Regions from separate parts of the Streptomyces sp. NPDC051976 genome, predicted to be linked through region 2. Evidence: riboswitches for the same ligand, from Rfam matches in the RefSeq annotation. Region 2 holds a riboswitch; each other region holds the start of a gene.

Region 1 (4,677 bases), on a different contig from region 2:
ACCGCGCCGTGCTCGTCTACGAGCCCACGGGCGGCGATCAGGCGGAGGAAGAAGAACCGGAGGCGGGAGCCGCCGCCGAAGGACCAGAACAGTCAGCGGAGATCGCCCAGGCCGTACAGACCGGGCAGGAGGGCGAGCTGTGAGCGACGACACCGCGGCCGTCATGACGTTCCACCCCCAGCCGCAGGCCGGTGAGCCCAAGCCGTGGGCCTTCCCGGCGCCGGAGCGCTCGACGCTCGGCAACGGGCTGACCCTGCTCACCAGCCACCGGCCGGGACAGCAGGTCGTCGCCGTCGAGGTGCTGCTCGACGCGCCGCTGGACGCCGAGCCCAAGGGCCTGGACGGCGTCGGCACCATCATGGCCAGGGCGCTGTCGGAGGGCACCGACAAGCACACCGCCGAGGAGTTCGCCGCCGAACTCGAGCGCTGCGGCGCCACCCTGGACGCGCACGCCGACCACCCGGGGGTGCGGGTCTCCCTCGAAGTGCCCGCCTCCCGGCTGGACAAGGCGCTCGGCCTGCTCGCCGACGCGCTGCGCGCACCGGCCTTCCCGGAGGACGAGGTCAAGCGGCTGGTGGCCAACCGGCTCGACGAGATCCCGCACGAGCTGGCCAACCCCGGCCGCCGGGCCGCCATGGCGCTGTCCAAGGAGCTGTTCGCGCCCGAACTGCGCTGCTCCCGCCCGCGCCAGGGCACCGAGGACACCGTCCGGATGATCGACGCGGCGGCCGTACGCGCCTTCTACGCCGCCCATGTGCGGCCGTCGACGGCGACCGCCGTGGTGGTCGGCGACCTCACCGGTATCGAGCTGCCCGCACTGCTCCAGGACACCCTGGGCGCGTGGACCGGCTCCACGGCGCAGCCGCGCCCCCGTCCTGCCATCACCGCCGACGACACCGCGCGGGTGGTGATCGTGGACCGGCCGGGCGCGGTGCAGACGCAGGTCCTCATCGGACGGGCCGGCGCCGACCGGCACGACCCGGTGTGGGCGGCCCAGGTACTCGGCACCTACTGCCTCGGCGGCACCCTGACATCCCGTCTGGACCGGGTGCTGCGCGAGGAGAAGGGCTACACCTACGGCGTACGGGCCTTCGGGCAGGTGCTGCTCAGCTCCGCCCCCAGCTCGCCGCAGGGCGCCACAGGGGCCGCGCTGATGGGCATCAGCGGCTCGGTCGCCACCGAGGTGACGGGACCGGCGCTGGCCGACGCCTGGCAGGTCATCCGCACCCTGGCCGACGGCGGGTTGACCGACGAGGAGCGGGACGTCGCCGTGCAGAACCTGGTGGGCGTGGCACCGCTGCGCTACGAGACCGCGGCGGCCGTCGCCGACACCTTCGCCGACCAGGTCGAGCAGCAACTCGCCGACGACTTCCAGGCGAAGCTGTACGCGCGGCTGGTGGAGACCGGCACCGTCGAGGCGACCGCCGCGGTGGTCAACGCCTTCCCGCTCGACCGGCTCGTGGTGGTCCTGGTCGGGGACGCGGCCGCCATCGAGGGACCGGTGCGCGAGGTCGGCATCGGCCCGGTGAAGGTGGTCACCAGCGGCTGATCGCGCACCTGTTGTGACGGAACCCCGGTCGCCGCTGGTGGCACCGGGGTTCCGCCCGTTTTCCGGCACTATGGGCGGGTGTTCGGGGAGTCCGCGGGGGTGTGGCGAAGCCAACAAATCGGCTGATCTGTTTGGTGTATCGGCGAGTACGCGGCTAGCGTCTTCGCTCGTTGCCCGCCAGCAGCGGTCGCCACCAGCGGCCCCGGGCACACATCGCCGAGTCCCCGTCAGGGGAGCCGGGGACCCACGTCCCTGGGGTGAATCGGGATCTTCCGCCCTGTGCGGCGGTCCCGTAGGAGACCTTCCTGCTCCGAACCCGTCAGCTAACCCGGTAGGCGAGAAGGAAGGAAAGGAGCGACGCCTCTCCATGGCGTTCACCGTTCTGCCCGCCTCCCGCGGGAAGCACCGCCGTGCCCACCGCGCCCCGGGCTCCGGCCGCACCCGCGCCACCATGGCCGGCGTCGTCGTCCTCACCGCCACCGGCGCCTTCGGCTCCAGCGCGATGGCCGCCCCCGGGCAGGCCGAGCCCGAGGCAGCCCAGAGCACCTCGCTGGCCCAGGCGCTCGACGTGACCGACTCCCTGGTCCACTCGCTCGCCGTCCAGGCCGACGCGCAGCACAAGGCGGCCGACACCGCGAAGGCCGAGGCCGAGCAGGTCCGGCAGCAGGCCGCCGCCAGGGCCAAGGCCGCGGCGGAGGCGAAGGCAAAGGCCGAAGCCCGCGCCAGGACGCTGCGCGAGCTGCAGAAGCAGCGCGCCGCCCGGGCCGCCGCCCGTGCCGCGCTCGCCTACACCAGGCCGGTCGGCTCGGCGCCGATCGGCACCGAGTACAAGGCGGCCGGGTCCAACTGGGCCAGCGGCTACCACACCGGTGTGGACTTCCTGGTCGACTCCGGCACCTCGGTGCACGCCGTCGCCGCGGGCACCGTGGTCTCCTCGGGCTGGGACGGCAGCTACGGCAACGACGTGATCATCCGGCACGCCGACGGCAAGTACACCGTCTACGGCCACCTCACCGAGGCCCTGGTCTCGGCCGGGCAGACGGTCACCGCCGGCCAGCGGATCGGCATCTCCGGTGCCACCGGCAACGTGACGGGGCCGCACCTGCACTTCGAGGTGCGCACCACCCCTGACTACGGCTCGGACATCGACCCCGTCGCGTACCTGCGCGCACACGGCGTCAACGTCTGACCCCCTCGCGCCACCACGGCGCCCCCTGACCGAAGGCCCCGGCTTCCCCCCAGCCGGGGCCTTCGTGCGTCCGTTTCTCCCCGGACAATCCTGAATTCTGGTGGCTGCTTTCCCATTCTCCGGTGTGCTGGAATGGAGTCGCGCACAATAGGGGAAAAGAATGGGGTCCTGCGATGCGGAATCGGCTGTGAACGGCACGGACGGCTCGGGCCGGCGTATCTCCGCCCAGGTGGTGTGTACGGCCATCAGGGACGACATCGTCGGCGGTTACTTCCCGCCCGGCGGCCGCCTCACCGAGGAACTGCTCGCCCAGCGGTACGGCGTCTCGCGGGTGCCGGTGCGCGAGGCGCTGCGCACACTGGAGTCCGAGGGGTTCGTCCGCACCCGCAGACACGCCGGGGCCTCGGTCGCCGAGCCGACCGAGCAGGAGGCCGCCGATCTGCTGGAACTGCGGGGCCTGCTGGAGCCGCTGGGTGCCGCGCGTGCGGCTCAGCGTCGCAGCGACGCGCATCTGAAGGTGCTGCGCGGGCTCGTACGCCTTGGTCAGGAGCGGGCGGTGCAGGGGCAGTTGTCGGACCTGCCGTCGCTGAGCGGCTGGTTCCACGAGACGCTCGCGCAGGCGTCCGGCAGCCCGACCCTGGCCGCGCTGCTCACCCAGCTCCGCCACAAGATCGCCTGGGTGTACGGGAACGGCGCCGCGGTCCGTGCGGCGGAGTCCTGGGAGGAGCACGCCGCGATCGTGGACGCGGTGGCCCGGGGCGACGCCGAGCGGGCCAGGCGGCTGGCCGCCGTCCATGTGGAGCGGGGGTCCGCGGTGAGGATCCTGAAACACCCCGTCAACGCGGGGCGCCGCCGCAATTAACAAACACACCGTATACAAGGTCGTAGAATTGCGGCGCCCGTAAATGCGATAAAGCGGGACCGGAGCAATCCTGTGGGATTGTCCGGCCCCGCTGAATTCCCGTGCCCGGTGGCGGAGTGAATCCGTCAGACGGTCTCGGGCAGCTCCTCCAGGCCCTCGGCGACGAGCTTCGCCAGCCGGTCGAGCGCGGCGTCGGCGCCGTCGGCGTCGGAGGCGAGCACGATCTCCTCGCCGCCGGTCGCGCCGAGGCTGAGCACGGCCAGCATGGACGCGGCGTTGACGGCGTTGCCGTCGGCCTTGGCGATCGTCACGGGGACGCCGGCGGCGGTCGCCGCGCGGACGAAGATGGACGCGGGGCGGGCGTGCAGGCCCTCAGCCCAGCCGACGTTGACACGGCGCTCAACCATGGTGCTGCCCTTCGGGTCGTTCCAGTTGTCTAGACCAGTTTCGCACGGCCGGAGGGCTGCTCCGGCACACGGACCGGCACCGGCGGATCCGCCGCCACCTCAGCCTGCCCGCTGTGCGTCGCCCCCGCGAGCGGGGCGGGCCCGCGCTTACCCTGGGCCCATGACGGCGCAGCCAGCTCATTCGTACCCGGTGCACTGGGAGGCGGACGTCGTCCTGCGCGACGGCGGCATCGCCCACATCAGACCGATCGGCCCGGACGACGCGGGGCGGCTGGTCGGCTTCTACGAGCAGGTCTCGGACGAGTCGAAGTACTACCGCTTCTTCGCGCCCTACCCGCGGCTGTCCGACCGGGACGTGCACCGCTTCACGCACCACGACTACGACGACCGCGTCGGGCTGGCCGCCACCGTCGGCGGCGACTTCATCGCCACCGTCCGCTACGACCGCACCGACGACAACGGGCGGGCCGTCTCGGGGCGGGGCGGCACCCGCGCCGAGGTCGCCTTCCTGGTGCAGGACGCCCACCAGGGCCGCGGTGTCGCCTCCGCGCTGCTCGAACACATCGCCGCGGTCGCCAGGGAGCGCGGCATCCTGCACTTCACCGCCGAAGTGCTGCCCGCCAACCGCAAGATGGTGAAGGTCTTCACCGACGCGGGCTTCACCCAGCAG
Region 2 (4,677 bases):
TAAGGCGCGGCGAGACCCCATATACGGTCGGAAGGCGTCGGATTCGCCTTCCGATCGTTCTTTTTCCGCCAGTACGGCGCAAAGTACATCCTTCGCTGACCGTTATCGGTCAAATAGGCATCACGGTGCCTGCTCTCATCGGCACCGCCGCCGTATCGAAGGGGAGGCGTCGGCATGCCGGGCACCATACGTACAGAACAGCGGGCACACAGAGGTCGGAGAACCGGGGGGCGGATCGGGGGGCGGACCACCGGGCGGACATCCGCGATACGGGCGGCGGCCGTCGCCGCCTGCGCGGCGGTCGCGATCGCCGTACTGGCCACGGGCTGCAGCAGCTCCGGATCGTCAGAGGCCAAGGACTCGCCGAGCGCGTCCGCCACCACGGCGCCCCCCACGACCACGCCTGCGACCACCGCGCCGCCCACGACCACACCCAGCACCACCGCACCCACCCACACCACCGCCGCGCCCGCCACACCGCGGCCCACCCCCAAGCGGACGTCGCCCCGGCCCACCGCCCAGGAGCCCGCGCCGCCCTCACCCACCAGCGACCGCAGCGGCGAAGACATCGTCTCCCCGAGCGGACGCCGCTACTCCGCCGGGCAGTTCTGCCCCACCCGCGACCTCGGACGGTCCACCCTCGACGCCCACGGCGTCCTGATCAAGTGCGTGATGGAGAGCGGCCGTCCGCACTGGCACCGCGTCTGACACGTAAGAGTGGCCGCGGACAGGCCGGCGGCCCTGGCGTCGGGGGGGAGTGCGCCAGGGCCGCCGTGTTCGGAAGGCCGGACCACGGGGGTACGAGCCGGGCTGAGGGGGAGGCGCCCGGCTCGGTCCGTGGCACAGACCGTGGTGCGAGGACCGTCACGAGGACGGTGCCGGTTCAGACGGTGATGTCGTGGGCGTGCAGCCACGCCAGGGGGTCGACGGGGGCCGCGCCGCCGGGGCGGACCTCCAGGTGGAGGTGGGGGGCGGTGACGCTGCCCGTGGCACCGACGCGGCCGATCGTGTCGCCGGTGGTGACCTGGCCGGAGGTGACGACCATCGTGGACAGGTGGCAGTACCAGAGCTCGGTGCCGTCGGCGAGAGTGAGGACGACGCGGTAGCCGTACGAACCCGCCCATCCCGCCGAGGTGATCGTGCCGGTGTGGATGGCGTGCACCGGGGTGCCCGTGGGGGCCGCGAAGTCCTGGCCGGTGTGGGTGTTGGCCCACAGCGAGCTGACCTCGCCGAAGCCCGCGGTGAGCGTGTACGAGGCGACGGGCTTGAGGTACGAGGCGGCGAGCCGGGCCAGCCGGTCGGCCTCCTCCTGGGCGGCGGCGGCCGCGTCGGCCTTCGCCTTCTCCTCGGCGGCGGCCTTGGCAGCCGCGGCCTGTTCGCGCACCTTCTGGGCGGCGGCCTCACGGGCGGCCTGTGCGGCGGCGGCCTGCTCGGCCGCGGCGCGTTCGGCCTGTGCGGCGGCGTCACGCTGTTGGTTGGCCTGGCCCAGGATGCGGGCACGCAAGGCTTCACCGGGGTCGGCGGACCGTGCGTCGCCAGCCTCGGGGGCCGGGTTCGTGGGGGTGGTGTCGGACGCCGCCGAGGACGTGGCGTCCGTGGAGGCGGCCTGTTCGCCGACGCTCAGCAGGTCACGCGGCAGATCGGTGGCCTGGAGCGCTGACGGGGCGTCGGGGAGGCCGGGAGCGGCCGGCGCGTCCGAAATCAGCGGCAGGGAAGGGAGTTCGGGCACCTCGGGCGCGTCCGGGAGCGAGATCGGCGCGGGCGCCGCATCGGCCGCCATGGCGACCCCGCCCACCCCACCCGCTCCGACGGCGGCCATCGCGGCCACCCCGATCACGGTGGTGCCGCGGGCCACTGCCCGCTGCCGGGGGAGACGGTGCTTGCCGCGGAGCGCCTCGGCCAAAGCCTCGGCCCGCTCCGCCTCGGTCATGTCGCGCTCGGTCAGGTCGCGATCGTCCCGGTCCCCTGGGGTGCCGAGTTGCGGGGCCGGTGCGTAGGCAGGCTGGTTGGACGCCACGCGGGCGCGCTCCTTTCCTTCCTTGTCGCCTACCGGGTTAGCTGACGGGTTCGGAGCAGGAAGGTCTCCTACGGGCCTGGGAGCTGCCCGATTCACCCCATGTGGTGGGTCCCCGGTTCCCGCGGACGGGATTCGGCAAGCGCACGGTGCCGCCTCTGTGGCGGTGGTGACGACCGCGCTGCGTTATCGAACGTTAATAGAGCCGGGGGCGTTTTCCAAGTCGAATCCAAGAGTTGAACGTCAGAACCAATCGGGCATCGAGCATCTAGTCGGGTTAAAGCAGGCGCGCTACGTGGCCGAGTAGTGATGTGAGTGTGTGTCAGTTGTTATCGGAGGGGGGTGACATGGTTACGGTCGGTCAGCGGGCAGTGGCAGCCGGAATCCCCGGGTGCGCCCGCGCACATGAGGGCGCACGAGGGGGCGCACGCGACCATCGACCGCACCCGGCGCCGCACCCGCACCGGACCCCGTACGACCGCGCCGCCACCGGTGTGGACCTCTGCCAGTTAGCGAAACGCTTGGCAGGCCGCCGACCTGGGTCCCACCATGGGCACGCCTCGCGAATTTGTCATGCACTCGTCCGCATTTACCGGCCCGTACCCACCGGCACCGCCGCGCCATGACACCCCCAGGGAGCCCCACCATGGAACGCCCCGTTCGCGCCCAACACCCCGACGCCGAAAGCCGGTTCGCCCCACCCGGCCGGTCGGGACCGCAGTCCCCGTCCGCCCGATCCGGCCACCCCGACGGAATCAGCCTCAGCCGCCGCTCACTGCTGCACGGCGGACTCGCCCTCGGCGCCGCGGCCGCCGTCGGCATCGCGGGCGGCCTCACCGGCGGCGGGGGCCGGGCGTCGGCCGCGACCGTCGACTACCCGGGGGCCACCTGGGCACCCGCGAGCACCGGCAACTACACGGCGTCCAACCGCACTTCGACCTACCCGATCAACCTGGTCGTCATCCACGTGACCCAGGAGACCTTCGCCGACACCATCAAGCTCTTCCAGGACCCGGCGCACGCCGCCGCCGCGCACTACGTCGTCCGGTCGGCCGACGGCGCGATCGACCAGTGCGTACGCGAGCACGACGTCGCCTGGCACGCGGGCAACTGGGACTACAACACCCGCAGTATCGGCATCGAGCACGAGGGCTGGGTCGACCAGCCCGCGTACTTCACCACCGCGATGTACCACGCGTCGGCCGCGCTGACCGCCGAGATCTGCGACAAGTACGGCATCCCCAAGGACCGCAACCACATCATCGGCCACTACCAGGTCCCGGGCACCGACCACACCGACCCCGGCCCCAACTGGGACTGGGTGCGCTACATGCGGCTGGTCAACGGCACCTGAGCCAGGGCTCGGCGGCCCGACGGAGCAGCGCGGAAACTCCGCACCCACATCCCCATTGACACAATGGTCAAGAGTCGTTGACCATTACGTCGTGCCGCCACCCACTCCCCCGCAGCCCGAAGATCCCACCCCCGAGACCGCCGAGGTCGTCGACCTGACCACCGACGAGCAACTGCGCGCGGTCAACAACCTCGTACGGCACCGGATCATCCGGTTGCTCCGCGACGGCCCGGCCACCATCACCCAGATCGCGCAGAAGCTCGACCTGCTCAAGGGCAGTTCGAGCTACCACGTACGGCTGCTGGAACGGGCCGGGATCGTCCATGTGGTCAGCACCCGCAAGGTGCGCGGCGTGACCGAGCGGTACTACGCACCGGCCAGCCGCGCCATCCGCCTGCCGGACCCCGCCCCGGGCACACCGGACGTGCTGATGCGGCACGTCCTGGCCGACCTGGAGGCGGCACCCGCCGACCCGCACCGGCTCGTACGGCTGCAGCACTCCCGCATCGGGGCGGCGCGGTTCGCCGAGTTCACCGAGCGGCTGGAAGCGCTGATGGACGAACTGGGCGAGGCGGCGACGCCGGAGGAGGGCGAAGTCGCCCTGGCGGTCGCCTTCTTCCGCCCGAAGGACCCAGGACCAGTGAACGACACGGACAACACGGACGAGGACACCCAACTTTGAGAATCTCCAGCATCACCGGCGGACTGCCGCCCGCCTTCAGCAGGTTGTGGGCCGCCGCGGGCGTCTCGGGACTCGGCGACGGTGTCTACATGGCCGCCCTGCCCCTGCTCGCCGCCAGCCTCACCCACGACCCCTTCACGCTCAGCCTCGTCGCGGCCACCGCGGTGCTGCCGTGGCTGATGTTCGGGCTGCTGGGCGGCGCGCTCGTGGACCGGCTGGAGCGGCGTCGCACCATGTGGACGGTGGACGCCCTACGGGCCCTGCTGCTCGCGGTGCCGGTGGCCGCCGCCGCACTCGGCATGCTCAGCGTGCCGCTGCTCATCGGCGTCGCCTTCCTCCTCGGCACCGGCCAACTCCTCTTCGACACCGCCGCGCAGGCGTACATCCCGCAGCTCCTCGACCGCGATCCCGCCGGCCTCCGAGCGGCCAACTCCCGCCTCCAGGGCACCACTTCCGCCGCCGAGGGATTCGTCGGCCCGCCGGCCGGCAGCCTGCTCTTCGCTCTCGGGCGCTCGGTGCCGTTCCTCGCCGACGCGCTGTCCTTCGCGGTGAGCGCTGCGCTGATACGGACGCTGCCCGCCGCGCCCCCGGCGCCGCGGGTCGCCGGGGCCAGCCTGTGGTCGGAGG
Region 3 (4,677 bases), on a different contig from region 2:
TCGCGGACCAGGGTGTACTGGGCGTGGTTGGTGTCCTGGTACTCGTCGACGAGGACGTGCCGGAAGCGCCGCCGGTAGTGGTCGGCGACGTCGGGGAACGCCTGCAGCAGGTTGACCGTGGTCATGATGATGTCGTCGAAGTCCAGCGCGTTGGCGTCGCGCAGCCGCGACTGGTAGAGCGCGTACGCCTCGGCGAGCTTCTTCTCGAACGTGTTCTCCGCCTGCCCGGCGAAGGTCTCCTCGTCGATCAGTTCGTTCTTCAGGTTGGAGATCTTGGCGCTGAAGGACTTCGGTGGGTACTGCTTCGGGTCCAGGTCGAGGTCCCGGCAGACCAGCGCCATCAGCCGCTTGGAGTCGGCGGCGTCGTAGATCGAGAAGGACGACGTGAAGCCGAGCACCTTCGACTCGCGGCGCAGGATGCGGACGCACGCACTGTGGAAAGTGGACACCCACATCACGTTGGCGCGCGGGCCGACGAGCTCCTGGACGCGCTCCTTCATCTCGCCCGCGGCCTTGTTGGTGAAGGTGATCGCGAGGATCGAGCCGGGGTGGACATGACGTGCGCCGAGCAGGTGCGCGATGCGGTGGGTGAGCACCCGGGTCTTGCCGGATCCGGCGCCCGCGACGATGAGCAGGGGGCCGCCGGAGTGCTCGACGGCGGCGCGCTGCTGCTCGTTGAGACCCTCCAAAAGCTGTGCGGGGTCGGTGGCGGGGCGCGGGGCGCCGTCGCGGTAGTGCGTGTCCCGCTCGGGCGGCGGGCCGTCGAACCGGCCGCCGAAGAGGTCGTCGGGCACGTCCTCGCCGCCCGGTCCGTCCTCCGGCTCCGGAGGCGGCGGGACCGAGCCTTCGGCGGAGGCGTCGAACGGTGTGAGACCGCGCAGGAAGTTGTCGTCAAAGAGGCTGCTCATCGCCTCCCGAGTCTAGAGCCCGGCACCGACAGCCCACCGCCGCTTCCGGTGTAGTGCCGAATCCGCCTCCGACGTAGTGCCGATGCCACGCTGTGTGACGGAAAGCGCTGCCGTGCATGCGAACCGCAAAAGATTACGAAAAGGTATCGGGCCTATCGGACACCGGCCTTCACAGCGGCGCCACGCTTTGGCTACGGTCTCCGCCAACCAGGCAGCGTCCGGCGTCCGGAAGGAGTCCGCCCGCCATGGCGACACACCGTAAGGCCAGAACCGCGCTACTCAGCGCCCCCGGTCCGCGAGCGGCCGTGGGGATCACCACCGCGGCTCTGGCGACCGTGACCCTGCTGGGTGAGAGCGCGAGTGCGGCGCCCGCCCAGCCGGCCAAGCCCGCGCAGCCGTCGATCGCCGAGGTGAAGGCGAAGGTCGACGCGCTGATGCACCAGGCCGAAGTGGCCACCGAGCACTACAACGGCACCAAGGAGCTGACCGACCAGCAGAACACCAAGGTCAACAAGCTGCTGGCGCAGGCGGCCCAGAAGACCGAGCAGTTGAACGCCTCGCGGCGGGTGCTCGGGCAGTACGCGGCCGCGCAGTACCGCTCCGGCGGCGACGACTCGACCAGCCGCTACCTGCTGTCGCCCGACGCGCAGGCGCTGCTGGACCAGGCGCACCTGTCGGACGTGATGAGCCAGCGCCAGAAGTCGGCCGTCGAGTCGTACCGGGTGCAGCAGGCGGCGGCGACGCAGCAGCGCATCGAGGCGGCGAAGAGCCTGGCCACCCTCACCACCCAGCAGGCCCAGCTGCGGACCGCCAAGGCGACGGTGCAGACCAAGCTGAGCGAGGCGCAGAAGCTGCTCAACAGCCTGACCGCGCAGGAGAAGGCGCGGCTCGCGGCGCTGGCGGCCAAGCAGGAGGCCGAGGCCAAGAAGAGGGCGGCGGCGCTGGCGGCCAAGGAGAAGGCGGCGCGCGAGGCGGCGGCGAAGAAGGCCGGGGGCACCACCCCGACCGCGCCGGGCTCGTCCTCCTCGTCGAAGGCCGCGACGGCGATCGCGTTCGCGCGCCAGCAGATCGGCAAGCCGTACGTGTGGGGCGCGACGGGACCGTCGTCGTACGACTGCTCGGGTCTGACGCAGGCGGCGTGGCGGGCGGCCGGGATCGACCTGCCGCGGACCACCTGGGACCAGGTGAAGGTGGGCACCCGGGTGTCGACGTCCGACCTCCAGCCGGGCGACCTGATCTTCTTCTACAGCGACATCAGCCACGTCGGGCTCTACATAGGCGACGGCATGATGATCCACGCGCCGCACACCGGCACCGTGGTGAAGATCGCGCCGATCACGGAGATGCCCATCTACGGTGCCGTCCGCCCGGCTTGACCGAGGGATTGACCCTCTGTATTCGGACTTGTCCGAATAAGGGGGCGTGCACAAACAGTAAGATCACAAAGCGATTTCGGTCACATTGCAATCCAAACTTCCCAAGACTCGAAGAAGTTGACTACGGTAGCCCGCTAGGTGGCGTGCTCCCCCGTCGGCTCCGGAGTCGACAGCGCACCACCTCCGCTCAATCCGGTCCTGGACCGGAGCCGGGGACCCACCCAGCACGTGGGGTGAATCGGTAGAGACACCGCAAGGTGTCCCGACCGTAGGGCGACCTTCAGCCCGAACCCGTCAGCTAACCCGGTAGGCGGCACACGGAAGGATTTGCCTCTCTTGGCGTCGCATCGCAAGCCGCGTACCCGAATACTGTCAACGGCGGGCCCGCGGGCCGCCGTCGGTATCACCACCGCGGCGCTGGCCTCGGTCACCCTGCTGAGCGAGAGCGCGAACGCGGCGCCCGCCAAGCCCTCGATCGCCGAGGTGAAGGCGCAGATCGAGGAACTGAACCAGCAGGCCGAGGTCGCCACGCAGCAGTACGACGCCGCGCAGGAGAAGACGACCAAGCAGCGCGCGACGGCGAACCAGCTCCTGGCGCAGGTCGCGCAGAAGACCCAGAAGATGAACGAGACGCGGCGCATCCTGGGCCAGTTCGCCACCGCGCAGTACCGCGACGGCGGCATCGACGAGACCACGCAGCTGCTGCTCTCCGAGGACCCGGCGGGCTTCCTGGCCCAGACGCACATGCTGGACCGGCTCTCCACCACGCAGGAGCAGGCGCTGGAGACCTTCAAGGTCCAGCAGGAGCAGGCCAACATCCAGCGCGCGCAGGCCACTTCGAGCCTCAACGAGCTGACCGCCGCGCAGAGCAAGCTGGCCGCCGAGAAGAAGAACGTCGACACCAAGCTGGCCGCCGCGCAGAAGCTGCTCAACAGCCTCACCAAGGACCAGCGCACCCAGCTCGCCGCGCTCGACCACCACAGCACCTCGTCGACGCCCACGCACTACACGTACAACGGCCCCGCCTCCGGCCGCGCCGCCCAGGCCATCGCGTTCGCCCTCGCGCAGCGCGGCAAGCCGTACGAGCGGGGCGCCACCGGCCCGGGCTCGTACGACTGCTCGGGTCTGACGCAGGCCGCCTACCACGCCGCGGGCATCGACATCGGCCGCACCACCTGGGACCAGATCAAGGACGGCACGCGGGTCTCGGAGTCGGACCTGCGCCCCGGCGACCTGGTCTTCTTCTACTCCGGCATCAGCCACGTGGCCATCTACCTCGGCAACGGCCAGATCGTGCACGCCCCGCACACCGGCGCGGTCGTGGAGATCGGGCAGTTGAGCTGGATGCCGTTCGCGGGCGCCGTCCGCCTGGCCTGACACCGCAGGGCCGAAGCACCGCAACACCGCATTCCGTAGCACACGAGAGCCGGTCGGGGAGTCCCCGACCGGCTCTTCGGTCATGTGGTGGACGCATTACGCCGCGGCCGCCCCGCCCGCCGGTCGGTTACGGTCGCGGGCCGATCGAATACGACCAGTCCCGGTCTCCTTGCCCGCCCCCTCCCCCCGGCAGGTTTAGCGTCACTCCCCAGGTGGTCGATCCCCATTGCCGTCAGAAGCCGGACGGCACGACCGCCCCCGCCGAAGGTCCGGCGGTCGCCTGCTCCCCCCGTGGCGGGCGCCGCCGGACCGTCCCCTGGCCCCGGAAGGGATGACGGCCGCATGGCCTCCCACAGTCCCCGCTCGCACCGCAGACCCACGGCGGCGCGTGCCTTCACCGCCCGCACCTCGGCCCGTACGGCCGTCACCCTCGCGCTCGCCTCCGCCGCGTCGGTCACCCTCTTCGCGGAGACCGGCAACGCGCAGCCGCGGCCCGCCACCCCCGGCGAGGTCAAGGCGGAGGTCGACGCCCTCTACCAGCAGGCGGAGGCGGCCACCGAGAGCTACGACGGCGCGAAGGAGCAGGCGGACACCGCCCGGCACGCCGTCGACGCGCTCCAGGACGAACTGGCCCGCAAGACCGCGCTGTTCAACGAGACGCGGGACACCATCGGTTCGCTGGCGGCGGCGCAGTACCGTACGGGCGGCATCGACCCGACCGTGCAGCTGGTGCTCAGCTCCTCGCCGGACGCGTATCTGGAACGGGCGGGCCTGCTCGACAAGTTGAGCAGCAGGCAGACCGCCGCGCTGGCCCAACTCGCCGCCCAGCGGCAGGATGTGGCGCGCACCCATGACGCGGCCGACGCGAAGCTCGCCGCGCTGCGGTCGGCGCAGGAGCGGCTGGCGGCCCGCAAGCACGAGGTGCAGACGAAGCTGGCGCAGGCGCAGGCCCTGCTCGACCGGCTCTCCGCCCCCGAACGCGCCGCAGTCGACGCCTCCGACGGCTCCTCGGCGCC

What was found. Region 2 has a riboswitch for cyclic di-AMP ahead of AB0M29_RS38355 (M23 family metallopeptidase). Riboswitches for the same ligand answer to the same signal wherever they lie in the genome.
Region 1: another riboswitch for cyclic di-AMP. It lies ahead of AB0M29_RS22285 (M23 family metallopeptidase); the one in region 2 lies ahead of AB0M29_RS38355 (M23 family metallopeptidase).
Region 3: another riboswitch for cyclic di-AMP. It lies ahead of AB0M29_RS01330 (NlpC/P60 family protein); the one in region 2 lies ahead of AB0M29_RS38355 (M23 family metallopeptidase).

What each region holds. Positions count from the first base shown of each region.
Region 1 covers NZ_JBFAXL010000022.1:110,991-115,667, forward strand. Annotated here, with positions in the region: gene AB0M29_RS22275 (pitrilysin family protein) at 1-143, shown strand, start outside; gene AB0M29_RS22280 (pitrilysin family protein) at 164-1,549, shown strand; cyclic di-AMP (ydaO/yuaA leader) riboswitch at 1,754-1,902, shown strand; gene AB0M29_RS22285 (M23 family metallopeptidase) at 1,917-2,738, shown strand; gene AB0M29_RS22290 (GntR family transcriptional regulator) at 2,899-3,600, shown strand; gene AB0M29_RS22295 (HPr family phosphocarrier protein) at 3,726-4,007, opposite strand; gene AB0M29_RS22300 (GNAT family N-acetyltransferase) at 4,168-4,677, shown strand, end outside.
Region 2 covers NZ_JBFAXL010000065.1:37,119-41,795, reverse strand. Annotated here, with positions in the region: gene AB0M29_RS38365 (hypothetical protein) at 1-3, shown strand, start outside; gene AB0M29_RS38360 (hypothetical protein) at 175-708, shown strand; gene AB0M29_RS38355 (M23 family metallopeptidase) at 884-2,017, opposite strand; cyclic di-AMP (ydaO/yuaA leader) riboswitch at 2,029-2,165, opposite strand; gene AB0M29_RS38350 (N-acetylmuramoyl-L-alanine amidase) at 2,661-3,368, shown strand; gene AB0M29_RS38345 (helix-turn-helix domain-containing protein) at 3,523-4,050, shown strand; gene AB0M29_RS38340 (MFS transporter) at 4,053-4,677, shown strand, end outside.
Region 3 covers NZ_JBFAXL010000001.1:285,571-290,247, forward strand. Annotated here, with positions in the region: gene pcrA (DNA helicase PcrA) at 1-908, opposite strand, end outside; gene AB0M29_RS01325 (NlpC/P60 family protein) at 1,154-2,284, shown strand; cyclic di-AMP (ydaO/yuaA leader) riboswitch at 2,459-2,613, shown strand; gene AB0M29_RS01330 (NlpC/P60 family protein) at 2,621-3,661, shown strand; gene AB0M29_RS01335 (C40 family peptidase) at 4,004-4,677, shown strand, end outside.